2 regions of the Burkholderia sp. L-4 genome follow, and region 1 is predicted to be linked to the other one. Evidence: riboswitches for the same ligand, from Rfam matches in the RefSeq annotation. Region 1 holds a riboswitch; the other holds the start of a gene.
What was found. Region 1 has a riboswitch for cobalamin ahead of AC1VVG_RS27550 (TonB-dependent receptor domain-containing protein). Riboswitches for the same ligand answer to the same signal wherever they lie in the genome.
Positions count from the first base shown of each region.

Region 2: another riboswitch for cobalamin. It lies ahead of cobA (uroporphyrinogen-III C-methyltransferase); the one in region 1 lies ahead of AC1VVG_RS27550 (TonB-dependent receptor domain-containing protein).

Region 1 is NZ_JBXEOX010000002.1:2,362,241-2,369,719, reverse strand. Features, by position in the region: gene AC1VVG_RS27580 (collagen-like triple helix repeat-containing protein) at 1-496, shown strand, start outside; gene AC1VVG_RS27575 (Lrp/AsnC family transcriptional regulator) at 617-1,078, opposite strand; gene AC1VVG_RS27570 (LysE family translocator) at 1,193-1,825, shown strand; gene AC1VVG_RS27565 (DUF6331 family protein) at 1,822-2,229, opposite strand; gene AC1VVG_RS27560 (alpha/beta hydrolase) at 2,237-3,232, opposite strand; gene AC1VVG_RS27555 (TetR/AcrR family transcriptional regulator) at 3,255-3,827, opposite strand; gene AC1VVG_RS27550 (TonB-dependent receptor domain-containing protein) at 3,958-5,886, opposite strand; cobalamin riboswitch at 6,102-6,294, opposite strand; gene AC1VVG_RS27545 (hypothetical protein) at 6,711-6,959, opposite strand; gene AC1VVG_RS27540 (threo-3-hydroxy-L-aspartate ammonia-lyase) at 7,076-7,479, opposite strand, start outside.
Region 2 is NZ_JBXEOX010000001.1:1,835,953-1,843,431, forward strand. Features, by position in the region: gene AC1VVG_RS08520 (cobyrinic acid a,c-diamide synthase CobB) at 1-304, opposite strand, end outside; gene cobO (cob(I)yrinic acid a,c-diamide adenosyltransferase) at 307-909, opposite strand; gene AC1VVG_RS08530 (cobalamin biosynthesis protein) at 944-1,321, opposite strand; gene cobA (uroporphyrinogen-III C-methyltransferase) at 1,318-2,115, opposite strand; cobalamin riboswitch at 2,226-2,461, opposite strand; cobalamin riboswitch at 2,576-2,841, shown strand; gene cobW (cobalamin biosynthesis protein CobW) at 3,171-4,259, shown strand; gene cobN (cobaltochelatase subunit CobN) at 4,266-7,479, shown strand, end outside.

The DNA of each region.
Region 1 (7,479 bases):
GGTGTCCAGCGGTTTGAGAACGGGCGGCACGACGCTCGGCGCGGCGTTGTCGTCGGGCCCGGTCCAGCAGGCGACGCAGGCGATCAGCACGGCGATCACGCCGCTCGTGACGACGGCGGGCCAGCTCACGCAGCAGGTCGGCACCGCCACCGGCCTCGGGCAGCCGGTGGCCGGCCTGCTCGGGCAGGTCGGCGCGGCGGTCACGTCGGCCGGATGGAAGGTGAGCGCCGCGTCGCCTCAGCCGCTCGTCGGCGGCGTCGGCACCCTTGTCCGGGCGGTCGGCAACACGGTTACCAACGTGGGCGGCCTCGTGAATCCGGGCGGCGCGAACGGCGCGGTGCCGATCTCCGGGCTGGTGACGAGCGTGGTCGGCGGCATCCCGGCGACCGTGCACGATGGTCCCGCGACCGGCACACCGGCGGGTGGTCTCGCCAATCCGCTTGCGCCGGTGACGTCGCTGGTCGGAGGCCTGCTCGGCGGCCTGGCCGGCAAGTAGCCGGTCTGCGTCGATCGCGGTGGCGGACAGCCGGCCTGTCATTGACAGGCCGGCTGGCGCCACGCGTGACCGGTCGATGGCGTTCGACGCGCGGCCGGTCGTCTGGCCCTGATCGACGCATCATCCGCGCGTGTCGCCGAGCTTCGATGGCGGTCGTGCGAGCCCGCGCGCCGGCAGCGGCGTCGACATCATGATCGACGTGCGCGTTTCGCCGTACAGGTTGATGCGTTCGATCAATTGTTCGAGATGGGTCATGCCGATCGCGACGAGCCGCATCACATACGAATCCGCGCCCGTCACGTGATGGCACTCGACGACTTCGGGAATCGTCTCCAGCAGCTTGAGGAACTTCGCTTTCGCCGGCTGCGGCACCGTGATGCCGATCAGCGCGCTCACCGGATAGCCGGCCGCGGCCGGATTGATCCGCGCCGTATAACCCTCGATGACGCCGGCCGATTCGAGGCGCTTCACGCGCTCTGTCACCGCCGGCACCGACAGGTGTACCTGGCGCGCCAGTTCCGTATAGCTGATGCGGCCGTTGGCCTGCAGCAGCGACAGTACCTTCCAGTCCAGATCGTCCATTGCGGCGGAGTTTTTAAGGTAGAGCCGCCATTTTTCCTTAAAAACCGCATTCAGCGGTGACCGGACTTTCCCTACGATGCCTGTTCAACCCGTGGATGCCACAAGGAGCAGGCGATGCTGTTCATCAAGTCCGTCGTGATGGGGCTGTCGATCGCGGTGCCGGTCGGCCCGATCGGCATGCTGTGCATTCAGCGCAGCCTGAGCCGGGGTTTTCGGGCGGGGTTCGCGACGGGCATCGGCGCCGCGTGCGCCGATGCGATCTACGGCCTGCTCGGCGCGCTGGGCATCGCAGGCATCGTTACCGCGTTCCCGATGCTGACCGTCGGCCTGAAAATCGGCGGCGGCGCATTTCTCGTCTGGCTCGCGTGGACCATCTTGCGTCAGCCGCCGGCCGAGGCGGCGCTGCAGCGCGACCTGCCGCGTACGACCGTGCTGCGGGATTTCCTGACGACGTTCGGCCTCACGCTGTCGAACCCGATGACGATCCTGTCGTTCGTCGGGATTTTCGCGGCGCTCGGCCCGCTGTCGGGCACGCCCGGCAGCTCGGTCGGGCCTGCCGTGGCGTGGATGGTCGCCGGTGTGTTCGTCGGCTCCGCCGCGTGGTGGCTGTGCCTGAGCAGCGCGACCGCCGCGCTGCGCACGAAGCTGTCGCTCGCGTTCATGCACGGGCTGTCGCGCGTATCGGCGGCCGTCATCGCGGTATTCGGCGCGGTCCAACTGGTCGCAGGCGCGCGCGCGATGATCTAGGCGTCGTTCGACCGGATGGCGTCGATCGTCGTCCGGATATGGGCGAGCAGTTCGAGCATCACCGTTTTCCGAAAGTACTGGTTCATGCGCGTGCTGACGACGACATCGGCCGGCAATGCATCGATCGCACGCTGGACCGACGGCAGATCGTCGATGAGGCGTGCCGGCGCATCGGGCGGCCACCGGTCGAGCGCCGTGGCGATTTCGTCCGGCCAGAAACCGAACGCGTCGATGCCGCAGCATCCGGCGACGCAGTTCGTCTCCAGCGCATCGAGCAACGGCATGACCGCGGTCAGATGCGGGTCGATTTCGACCGCGCGCCCCTGGCCGCCCGCCAGATCGCCGACTTCGATCCAGCGATCCTTGCCGATGCTGATGTCGTCCTTGTGCGGTTTTCCGTTCATCGCCGGCTCAATTCAAGGCCCGGAAACGGGCATGCATGAAGCGTGCGATCTCCCGGGTGAGTTCGATATCCTCCGGCGCGCCCATGAACCCGCCGTGCGGCATGCCTTCGAACACATGCAGTTCGGTCGGCACTTGCGCGCGCCGCAACGCGCGGTGCAGGCGAACCGCGTTCGACAGGAACAGGTCGCGCGTACCGCTCTGGATGAACGTCGGCGGGAAGCCGGCCGAGAAATCGCCGAACAGCGGCGACAGATACGGATGCGCGAGATCGGCGCCGTTGGCGTAGAGCAGGTTGTTCGGCATCAGCGACGCCGGCAGCACGACGTCGACGAGCCGGTTGGTCTCGAAGCTGTCGCCGGATTCGGTCAGATCGGCTTCCGGCGACAGCAGGACGAGCGCGGCTGGTAGCGGCAAGCCTTCGTCGCGGGCACGCAGCACCATCGCGGCCGCGAGATTGCCGCCGGCCGAGCGGCCGCCGATGACGATGTTTTCCGGCGCGTGGCGCGCCAGCACGAACGCATAGGCCGCGATGCAATCGTCGAGCGCGGCCGGATACGGATGCTCGGGCGGCATGCGGTAATCGACGCCGTAGCAGCGAACGCCCAGGCGGTCGGCATGCATCTGCGCGCCGGCGCGGCATGCGGCGCCGCCGCCGACGATCAGCGCGCCGCCATGCAGGTCGATGTACGCGCATTCGTCGGAAGCGGCCGCTTCGGGCGTCGCGACGTGGAGGTCCACATCGCCGGCCCGGATCGTCTCGACGCTCGAACGCAGATGGCCGGCCAGTTGCCCGACCGCGGCTGTGTAATGCGCGTCGGCGGCCGCCTTCACGCGCATCCACGCGTCGACATCGTCCGGCGCGGGCATCACGTGCAGCGCATTCAGCGGCACGCCGTCGTCGCCGACCAGGCGTTGCAACGCGGCTCGCGCTTCGTCGCTGATCGAGGTGGGGAAGGGCACGACGCGGCTCGGCAGCACGACGCCATCGGGTTTGTCGTTCATCGCTTGAATTCCATCAGGCCCGTCATGCGGCCGAAGGCCAGTGGCGCAGCATCACGTCGAGCGCATCGAGGCTGCGCGACCACGATGCGTCGGAATCCGGTGTGCCGTGCGAGAAACCGCCGGCGCCTTCGAGCGTCACGTAGCCCATGAAGAAGCCGCCGAGCAGGCGGATCGCATGGGCCTGCTCGGCTTCCGGCAGGTCGTAGCTGCGCAGCACGGCCGAGGTCATCCTGACGAGCCGCCCGCCCGCGCTTTCGGCGGCGCGCTCGGGGCTCACCGGATGGCGCGCAGCCGCAAAGCGACCGGGGTGTGCGCGCGCATAGTCGCGATAGACGTTCGCGAGCGCGGTCAGCGCATCCTTGCCGGTGCGGCCGGCCAGCGCATCGGCGGCGCGATCGGCCAGCTCCTGCAGCGCGAACAGCGCGATCCGGCTCTTGAGATCGTCGAAACTCGGGACATGGGAATACAGGCTGGCCAGCTTGACGCCGAAATGCCGCGCGAGCGCCGCGCCGGTGAGCGGCTCGAAGCCGGTTTCGTCGGCGAGCCGCGCGCCGGCTTCGACGAGTCTGTCTACGGTAATGCCGGCACGCGCCATGACGAATGCTATGTGAATTAGTCAAAAAACTAATTCTATTAGTTTTTGCCGCGAAGTCAATTTCCCGTACGGTGCCGGCCATGCCGATCCGCCCCGGCGCCCGCGACGCAGGCGCCGGCGCGACCGGTCGTCAGAACGTGTAGGTGACCTTGCCGAACGCCGTGCGGCCGAGCGTGTTGTAGCCGTACGCGGTCATGTATTGCCGGTCGAACAGGTTCGACAGCGACGCCGACACCGTCAGGTGCGAATTGATCCGGTACGACGCGCGCAGGCTCACCGTCAGGTACGACGGCAGATACGTCGTGTTGGCCGGATCGTCGAACGTCGTGCCGCCGTAGAGCAGCGATGCGCCCGTGCTCAGCGCGTGGAGCTTCAGTTCGTCCCACGTGTGGTCGACGCTGAGGCTGACCGTCTGGCGCGGCCGGCGGTTGAGCCAGGTCTGGTTGGTCTCGTCCTGCGGATTCAGGAGGCCGACGGCCAGACTCACCGGCGTCGAGCGGCCGATCGTCCCCTTGTACGACAGGTCGATGCCGCGAATGTGCGAACGGCCGATGTTCATCGGCGAGAACGTTGCCGGGTTGTACGCGATCAGGTTGTTGACGTGCGTGTCGTAGACCGCCGCCGAGAACGTGCCGTACGACGTGTTCGCGTCGAGCGCGGCCTCGACCGACGTGCTGCGTTCCGGGCTGAGGTTCGGATTGCCGTAGCCGGGGTAGTACAGGTCGTTGAAACTCGGCAGGCGGAATGCGTTGCCGTACGACACGCGCGCGGTGTAGACCGGCGTGATCGCCCACGACAGCGCGGCGTTGCCGGTGTTCACGCCTTGCCCGGCGATGATCTCGCGACGCCCCGCGAGGAACAGCGTCACGCTGCCGAGCGTGGCCGACTGATGCAGCGAAAACGCCGAGTCGTTGCGCGTCGGTATGCCGCCGGGCGCGTCGATCGGCAGGAATGCCTGTTCGCGCGTGAAATCGTAGGCGAGCTTCGTTTCGCCCGACAGCGGCAGGCCGAACAGGCGGAACCCGTGCGCCTGATGGGTCAGCGACGTCGACGTGCTGATGCGCTGCGAATTGATCTGGTCGGTTGCGAGGGCCGGATTGTCCGCGTAGATGAACTGGCGGTCGTTCGCATAACCGAACGACTGGTCGAACTGCGTATCGGGCGTGATGTCGAGATGAAATGCGATGCCGGTCGTCAGCTGGTGATCGAGCTCGCGATTCGCATAGCCGCTGTTGTCGTAGGACAGGTCGGAGCGGTGATACAGCGCGAACGTCGAGATCGACCAGTTGTCGCGCGCATAGCCGAGCCGCGCATCGAGATCCTGCGCGTGATACGGATTGCGGCCGGCTTCGTGACCGTAGAAGAAGGGCCGCGTCGCATCGATGCCGGCCGTGTTGTAGTCGTGCAGCCCCAGCGAGTAGGTGACACCGCCGAGCGCGGCCAGCGGCCCTGTCGACGGCAGGGTGCCCGACGTGCGGAACTGCGTGTCGAACGTCTTGTTCGATCCGCCGCCGAACGACACGGTGGTCTGGTTCGGCCGGTTGGCGGCGCGGCGCGTGAAGAGCTGCACGACGCCGCCCATCGCGTTGCTGCCGAACGATGCGGCGGCCGGGCCCGAAATCACTTCCACGCGTTCGAACGCGTCGGCCGGCAGGTCGGCCCACGGCGCGATGCCGGTGGTCGGCGAGCCGATCCGGATCCCGTCGATGAACACGGCGACCTGGCTGGCCGACGAGCCGCGGATGCTGACCGACGCGGACGAGCCGGGGCCGCCGCTCTGCGAGACGGTCACGCCCGGCAGCGTCGCGAGCGCCTGCGTGATGCTCGGGTCGGTCGACGACAGCCGGTCGAGATCTTCTCGCGTAAGCACCTGCGTCGACGCATAGCGCCGGTCGAACGATTCGGGCAGGTGCCGCGTGTCGGTCACGCTGATCGTCGGCAGATCGGCGCCTTCCGCGGGCTGGGCGGGCGGCTGGAGCGCGGTATCGCCGGCGGCGTGGGCGAGCGGGGTGAGCAGCGCGGTGGCGGCGGATGTGGCGAGCAGGTAACGAAGGTTCATCAGACAGCGAGAGAAAGCGTGTGGCGCGTAGGGCGGTCGCGAGCGAAGGGCGACCAGGTTGCGCATGCCGACGGCGTGTCGGCGCGACGCTTGCGGCAGGGAAGCGGATTCGGGAACGAAGGACATCTGACGGATCCTGAGGTCGGGTCGTCCATGCAACGGGCGACCGCCAACGGCGGCGCTTGCGCATCGGGACACCCCGCCCGGTGCGGCTGCTGGACCTCGGGTCGATGGCAGGTCTCCTGGCTCGCGGGTCGTCATCCGTGCGGACCTTCCCGGTTTCCCAGTGGCGCGCAGTGGCACGGATTCGCCGCTCACAGTTGCGGGGGCAGCCGCAGATTCGAGTCGTTGCCCGTCCTGCGTTCCCTTTTGATCCCATCGCTGGGAACCATCAGCGCGCAAGGGTAATGGCGTGCGCTCCCGCACGTCAATTGCCGCGCCGCGCGAGGGTGCGAAAAAACGTCATTCTCCGGCAAGCGCTTTCCGAATCCTTTCGCTTGTGTGTTGGTGTCGCGTTTCTCGTCTGATGAATCGGGAGGGGCAAGCGGCATGCGAGCCGCGTCGTATCGAACGCGAAACCGTAGGTTGTCCGGTCGACGTCAGCCGGCGCGTTGAGCAGCCCGGGCAGCGGCACAGCGTCGTCGCGGCGCGGATCGCCGAGCCGCATGCCGGTCGGTCGCCGCGGTTGCACGATCGGCCAGCCGAACAGCTGCAGATCGCGGAACAGCCCGCACCGACGACATCCTCGCCGCACGCGACCCGTCGCTGCCGGCGTTCTGATTGCCGGCGGGGCCGGGCGCGGCAGCGGCGCCCGGCGCGCGCCGTTACATGTGCGTGCCGGCGTGCGCGCGGCCGCCCGGGTCGCCGCCCCGATCGGGCGGCGTATTGTTCTGATCGATCTTCGCGAGCACGAAGCCGGCGTGCGGCAACGCGCCGGGCGAGCGGTGCATCGCCTGCGCGACGACGTCGTGCGGCGATGCGGCGGGGAAACCGGATGACGTCGCGCCCGGTTGGGCGAACGCCGGAAGGGAGGCGACCGCCAGGGCGGCGGCGACGATCGCGTGCGTGTTCATGGTGGCTCCTTCACGACTGACTGCGGGCAACGTCATCAGTCTAGGGCGCGAAACTTAACGCGTCGTGAAGGTGCCATGGCGCACGGATGACAGGATGTTCATGTGCGCCGCGACGCTTAGGCCGGCGTCGACACCAGTGCGCAGAAGTTCTCGAGATCGACGTTGCCGCCGCTGATCACGACGCCCACGCGCTTGCCCTGCAGCGCGTCCTTCATCCGTCGCACGGCGGCGAACGCCAGGCAGCCGGTCGGCTCGACGACAATCTTCATACGGGTGGCGAAGAAGCGCATGCAGTCGATCAGCTCCGCGTCGGTCGCGGTCAGGATGTCGTCGACGTCGCGGCGGAGGATCGGGAACGTCAGGTTGCCGAGGTATTGCGTCTGCGCGCCGTCGGCGATCGTGCGCGGCGTGTCGATCCGCACGATCGCGCCGGACCGGAACGATTGCTGGCCGTCGTTGCCGGCTTCGGGTTCCACACCGTACAACTTCGCGTGCGGCGACAGCGCGCGGGTCGACAGCG
Region 2 (7,479 bases), on a different contig from region 1:
CGCTGCTCGGCGTGCCGTCGAACAGCCCCATCACGCCTTCGATCAGGATCAGATCCGCGTCGCGCGCGGCATCGGCGAGCAGCGCGCGGCAGCCGGTTTCGCCGACCATCCCGAGATCGAGCGTATGCACGGGCGCGCCGCTCGCGCGCTCGAGCAGCATCGGATCGAGAAAGTCGGGCCCGGTCTTGAACACGCGCACGCGGCGGCCCAGCCGGCGGTGCAGCCGTGCAAGACCGGCCGTCACCGACGTCTTGCCCTGGCCCGACGCGGGTGCGCTGACGAACAGCGCGGGGCAGGCCGGCACGCTCAGAACTCCACGCCGCGCTGCGCCTTCACGCCTTGCTCCTTGTACGGGTGCTTGACGAGCCGCATTTCGGTGACGAGATCGGCCGCGTCGATCAGCGCATCGGGCGCGTGCCGCCCCGTGACGACGACGTGCACCGAAGCGGGACGCGCGACGAGCGTCGCGAGCACTTCGTCGAGCGGCAGGTATTCATACTTCAGCACGGTGTTCAGCTCGTCGAGGATCACCATCCGGTAGTCGCCGCTCTCGATCATCCGGCGCGCCTCGTTCCAGCCCTTGCGCGCGGTCGCGATATCGGCGTCGCGGTTCTGCGTGTTCCACGTATAGCCGTCGCCCATCGTCACGAAATCGCATTCCGCGACCGCGCCGAGAAAGTCGCGCTCGGACGTATGCAGCGCGCCCTTGATGAACTGCACGACGCCGAGCCGCATGCCGTGGCCGAGCACGCGCACGGCCATGCCGAACGCAGCCGTGCTCTTGCCCTTGCCGTTGCCGGTATTGACGATCAGCAGGCCCTTTTCCAGGGTGGCGGCGGCCTGCTTCTTCTCGTGGCCGGCGCGGCGGCGTTCGGTCATTCGCTGATGGGATTCGGCATCGGTCTTCATCGGAAATCGTCCTGTCGAAAGCGAAACAAAGGGTTCAGAGCGGGCCGGCGAGGGCAACCGTCACGCCGTCCCGGATGGATTTGGGGCCCAGCAGCCTGCCATGCGGCGCCGCGAGCTGCGCGCAGGGTTCGGCCACGCCCGCCACCCCGAAGCGCGCCAGCGCGGCGTCCGACGGGCCGCTCGCGGCCAGTTCGGGACGGCTCGCCAACTGCGCCGCGTCGAACGCGACGAGCGGCCAGCCGCGGCGCGCGCACAGCATGCGCAGCGCCCGCGCACACGCCTTGTCGGCGAGCGTCGCGACGAGCGCCGGTTCGGCGGCCGGGTAACGCGCCAGCGCCGCCCGGATCGCGGCATCGAGCTGCGCGGCCGTGACGCCCGCGCGAAAACCGATGCCGAGCGCGACGCGCATCATGCGCGGCCGCCGAGCGCCGCACGCACGGCCGGATCGTCGGCAAGCGCCGCGACGCGGCCGATCACGACGATGGCCGGTGAACCGATGCCGGTTGCGCCGACGCGTTCGACGAGCGTGTCGAGCGTCGCGAGGACCTGCCGCTGCTCGGGGCGGGTCGCATGCTCGATCGCCGCGCACGGCGTATCGCCGGGCAGGCCGCCGCCGCGCAGCGCGGCGGTGATCGCGTCGAGCCGGCGAATGCCCATGTAGATCACGATCGTCATGCGCGTGGCCGCCAGCGCGTGCCAGTCGGGCTCGTCGGCGCCCGCGCCGTGGCCCGTGACGAAGATCACGCCCTGTGCGGCGCCGCGCTGCGTGACCGGGATGCCGAGCGCGGCCGGCGCGGCAATGCCTGCGGTGATGCCGTTCACGATCTCGACCGCAAAACCCGCCGCGCCCAGCGCGGCCAGTTCCTCGCCGCCGCGGCCGAACACGAATGGATCGCCGCCCTTGAGCCGCGCGACGCTGCGGCCCGCCCGCAAGTGCGCGACGATCGCTTCCTGCGGCGTCGACGCATGGCCGCCGCGCTTGCCGACGTGCTCGACCTGCGCGTCGGCGCGTGCATGGCGCAGCACGTCGGGATTCACGAGATCGTCGACGAGCAGCACGTCGGCCGCGCCGATCGCACGCACGGCCTTGAGCGTCAGCAGGTCCGCATCGCCGGGGCCGGCGCCGATGAGCCACGCGCGGCTCATCGCACGCGGCACGGCACGCACCGTGTCGAAACAGTGGAAAGGAACAGGCGGGCGGCACATCGGCGGCCGGCGGGCAGGCAGTGCATGACGGATCGGACGAAGCCCGCGCGGACGCGGGCGGAATGCGCACCCCATCCGTCCCCCGCGGATCGGGCGTTCGGCGAGCATCGGGCTCGCCCCTTGCGTCGGCCGGTATCCGGGCTGGCCGCTTGCCAGGCCGCAGCCTTCCCGCCCGGTGAAGGGCAGTGGCATCGCGGGCGGCCTGGGCGCGTGCGCGGGGAGCGCGGCGCGCGGGCGGCGTACCGTTGCGGGGACAGCACAGGCCGGGCGGTCGTCCGCCTCCTGTTTCCCGTTTAACTGCATGCGCGGAATGCGCATGCGAGCACCGAACGCGGCGCATACGATAGCACAGCGGTTCGCCCGCGCGAACCGGCCACGGCCGGCCTCCGGCACGGTGCGCCGGCGGTGCGCAACGCAGTCCGGCGCCCCGTGCCGCCTTGACGCTCCCGGCCCCGCCGCCTACACTCGCACGCGTTTTGGTGCTCGCGCGTGCCGCTCCGGCGCGCGCAGTTAAACGGGAAACAGGGAGCCTGCCTGCACCGCAGTCGAGCCAACCTGTGCTGCCCCCGCAACGGTAAGCGAACGTGTCGCGCGCGAGCGCGATGCAGCGCCGCTTCGCCGCCTGCCGCGTGCAGGCGGACGACCGCCACTGGATGCCGCGCGCATCCGGGAAGGCGAAGCGGCGTGTTCGCCAGCCCGGATACCGGCCTAAACGTTGGGGTTCAGCGCCGCGGGGAGGCGGCGCATCGTCCACGGCCGCAGCAGGCCCGACGCCCGGGGTGTTCCGCTTCCTCCGCCGATCTGCCCCCCGCGCGAACGCGCCGGGCCGAGACGGCGAACGGCAGGCGGCGCGGGCAGGGCCGGCGGCAGCCGTGTTGGCATTCACGATGTCGACCGTTCGCAAGGAAGCACCATGTCCGATTCGTTGTTCCGCCCGTCGCGCGGTTGTTCGCGCGGATCGCGCGGCGGTCTGCCTGCGCGTCGCCCGATGAATGGCCTCGCCGCCGCCAACGCGACGATCCCGTCCTGATTCCCTCTTCGACACCGGACCTACCATGACCCTACGCAAGCTTCCCGTCACGATCGTCACGGGCTTTCTCGGCAGCGGCAAGACGACGCTGATGCGCCACATCCTGCAGCACGCCGCGGGCCGCCGCATCGCGGTGATCGTCAACGAATTCGGCGAGCTCGGCATCGACGGCGAGATCCTCAAGGGCTGCGGCATCGGCTGCGAGGACGCCGACGGCGCGCAGGGCGAAGCGTCGGGCCAGCTGTACGAACTCGCGAACGGCTGCCTGTGCTGCACCGTGCAGGAAGAGTTCTACCCGGTGATGGAGGCGCTCGTCGAACGGCGCGCGGACATCGACCACGTGCTGATCGAGACATCGGGCCTCGCGCTGCCGAAGCCACTCGTGCAGGCGTTCAACTGGCCGACGATCCGCAACAGCTTCACGGTCGACGCGGTCGTGACCGTGGTCGACGGGCCGGCCGCCGCGAGCGGCCAGTTCGCGGAAAACCCGCAGGCCGTCGACGCGCAGCGCCGCGCCGATCCGAATCTCGACCACGAATCGCCGCTGCACGAACTGTTCGCCGATCAGCTGTCGTCGGCCGATCTGGTGATTGTGAACAAGGCCGATCTGGTCGGCGACGCGGAATTCGCCCGGATCGAAACCGCGATCCGCGACGAGATTCCGCCGCAGGTGAAGATCGTGCGCGCGACGCGCGGCGAGCTCGATCTCGCGATGCTGCTCGGCCTCGAATCGGCATCGGAAGAAACGATCCACCTGCGTCACGATCATCACGGCTCGGCCGACGACGGTGATCACGATCACCATCACGACGATTTCGACTCGGTGGTCGTGTCCGGCGACGCCGGCACGCGCGAGGCGACGATCGCCGCGCTGCAGCGCGTGGTCGAAGCGCACACGATCTACCGCGCGAAAGGGTTCGCCGCGCTGCCCGGCGCGCCGATGCGGCTCGTGATCCAGGGCGTCGGCCGCCGCTTCGACAGCTATTTCGACCGACGCTGGCAGGACGGCGAAACGCGCGCGAGCCGCTTCGTGCTGATCGGCGAGGATCTCGACGCGGCCGCGCTGCAACGCGCGTTCGACGCCGCGTGCGCGGCCGAGCCGCAACAGGCGTAACGCACGATGCATCTGCTGCGCACCACGCCGGGCGGCTTCGTCGACGATACGCAGGGCGTCGTCCGGATCGACCAGCAGCCGGCCGACATCGTGATCCTGAGTTCGGCCGACACGACGCTGTCGCTGCTCGCGAGCGTCGTGCCGCGGTTGCCGGCCGGGTTCCCGAGCGTGCGGCTCGCGAACGTCACGTTCCTGCGGCAGCCGGCGTCCGTCGATTTCTACGTCGACGACGTGCTGCGTCATGCGAAAACGGTCGTGATCGATCATCTCGGCGGCGAAGCGTACTGGCCGTACGGGATCGAGCAGGCCGTGTCGCTCGCGTCGAAGCGCGGGCAGCAGCTCGCGATGTTCTCGGGCGACCTGCAGGAAGATCCGAACCTCGTCGCGAAGAGCACCGTCACGCCGGCGCTGTGCCGGCTGTGGTGGCGCTATCTGCGCGAGGGCGGCGTGCACAATGCCGACGCGCTGCTGCGCAGCATCGCGTTCCATACGCTCGGTTTCGGCGCCGAACCCGAGCCGCCGCGCCCGCTGCCGGCCGCCGCGCTGTATCACCCGGCGCGCGACCGCGCGAGCGTCGACGACTGGCGGCCGCGCTGGACGCCCGGCGCGCCCGTCGTCGCGATCTTGTTTTATCGCGCGCACTGGCAGGCCGCGAACACGGCCGTGTTCGACGCGCTGGCCGACGCACTGATCGCCGAGGGGCTGAATCCGTTGCCGATCGCGGTGACGTCGCTGAAGGATGCGGTGAGCCGCGAAGTCATCACGCAACTTTGCGACACGCACGGCGTCGCGCTCGTATTGAACACGACCGCGTTCGCGGCCGGCGCGATCGACAGCCCCGAACACGACGTGCTCGCCGGCGACGCACCGGTGCTGCAGGTGATCCTGTCCGGCGGCAACCGCGACGCGTGGGTGGCCGACAACCAGGGCCTGCATGCGCGCGACATCGCGATGCATATCGCGCTGCCCGAAGTCGACGGGCGCATCGTCACGCGTGCGGTGAGCTTCAAGGGGCTCGCGTATCGCTGCCCGCATACCGAGGTCGACGTCGTGCGCTATCAGCCGGACGCCGAGCGGATCGCGTTCGTCGCGGCGCTCGCGCGCGGCTGGTGCCGGCTGCACACGCTCGACAACGCCGACAAGCGCATTGCGCTGATTCTCGCGAACTACCCGCAAAGCGAAGGGCGGATCGGCAACGGCGTGGGGCTCGACACGCCGGCATCCGCGCTGCGCGTGCTCGCGGCGCTGCGCGACGCGGGCTACACGCTGGCCGACCTGCCGCCCGATGGAGACGCGCTGATCGCGCGCCTCACCGAAGGCGTGACCAACGACGCGGCCGTGCATGCATTGCGACCCGCGTTCCAGAGCTTCCCGCTGGCCGACTACATCGCGCGCTTCGCGCGGCTGCCGGCCGCCGTGCGCGACGCGCTGAACCAGCGCTGGGGGCCGCCCGAAGCCGATCCGACGCTGCGCCATGGACGTTTCACGATCGCCGGCTGGCGCGCCGGCAACGTGTTCGTCGGCATCCAGCCGTCGCGTTCGCGCGGCGAGAACGACTACGCGAGCTATCACGATGCGGATCTCGTGCCGCCGCACGCGTATCTCGCGTTCTATTTCTGGTTGCGCGATGCGTATCGCATCGACGCGGTCATCCACCTCGGCAAGCACGGCAACCTCGAATGGCTGCCGGGCAAGAGCGTCGCGCTGTCCGACGCGTGCTGGCCCGACCTGACGCTCGGGCCGTTGCCGCATCTCTATCCGTTCATCGTCAACGATCCGGGCGAGGGCAGCCAGGCGAAGCGCCGCGCGCAGGCCGTGATTATCGATCACTTGATGCCGCCGCTCACGCGCGCGGAAAACTACGGGCCGCTGCAGGATCTCGAGCGGCAGGTCGACGAATACTACGAAGCGCTGATGGTCGACGCGCGGCGCGCGAAGCTGCTGCGCAAGACGATCCTCGCGACGATCGCCGAGCATCGCCTGCACGACGAACTGAGCGTGTCGCCGCCGCGCGATGCGGGCGACGAGGATGCGCTGCTCACGCGCGTCGACGCGTGGCTGTGCGAACTGAAGGAAGCGCAGATTCGCGACGGGCTGCACGTGTTCGGCGCATCGCCGGCCGCTCGCCAGCGCCGCGACACGCTGCTCGCGCTCGCGCGTTTTCCGGTCGGCGATGGCAAGGGCGCGCGGGCGGGGCTGATCGGCGCGCTGGCGCGCGATCTCGCGCTCGGCGACGACTTCGATCCGCTGTCGGCGGACTGGGCCGCGCCGTGGGTCGGCCCGCGCCCGGCGATCCTGCAGGCGCTCGACGCATCGCCGTGGCGCCACGCGGGCGATACGCGCGAGCGCCTCGAATGGCTCGCGCAACAATGGCTGGACGGGCTGTGCGCGGCCGACGGCGGAAACACGGGTGCCGACGCGACGCCGCCCGGCGAATGGCCCCACACGCTCGCGGTGCTCGGGCGCGTTCGCGCGACGCTGCTGCCCGCGCTCGACGCGTGCGGCGGCGAGGAAATGCGCCAGCTGCTGCGCGGGCTCGACGGCCGTTTCGTGCCGCCGGGGCCGAGCGGTTCGCCGTCGCGCGGCCGCCCCGACGTGCTGCCCACCGGCCGCAACTTCTACTCGGTCGACACGCGCGCGGTGCCGACGCAGGCCGCGTGGTCGCTCGGCCTGAAATCCGCGCAGCAACTGATCGAGCGCCATCTGCAGGATCACGGCGACTATCCGCGCGCGATCGGCCTGTCGGTATGGGGCACGGCGACGATGCGCACGGGCGGCGACGACATCGCGCAGGCATTCGCGCTGCTCGGCGTCCGGCCGAAATGGGCGCACGGCAGCCATCGCGTGACCGACTTCGAGATCCTGCCGATCGAGATCTTCGACCGGCCGCGCATCGACGTGACGCTGCGCGTGTCCGGCTTCTTCCGCGACGCGTTCCCGAACCTGATGCACCTGTTCGACGCGGCCGTGCAGGCCGTCGCCGCGCTCGACGAGCCCGAGGAACTGAACCCGATCCGCGCGCGCGTCGAGCGCGAGCGCGCGAAATGGATCGCGCAAGGGGTGACGCCCGACGAAGCGCGGCGCCGCGCCGGCTGGCGCGTGTTCGGCGCACGGCCGGGCAGCTACGGCGCGGGCCTGCAGGACCTGATCGACCAGCGCCGCTGGCAGACCGACGCCGATCTCGCCGATGCGTATCGCCAGTGGGGCGGCCACGCGTATG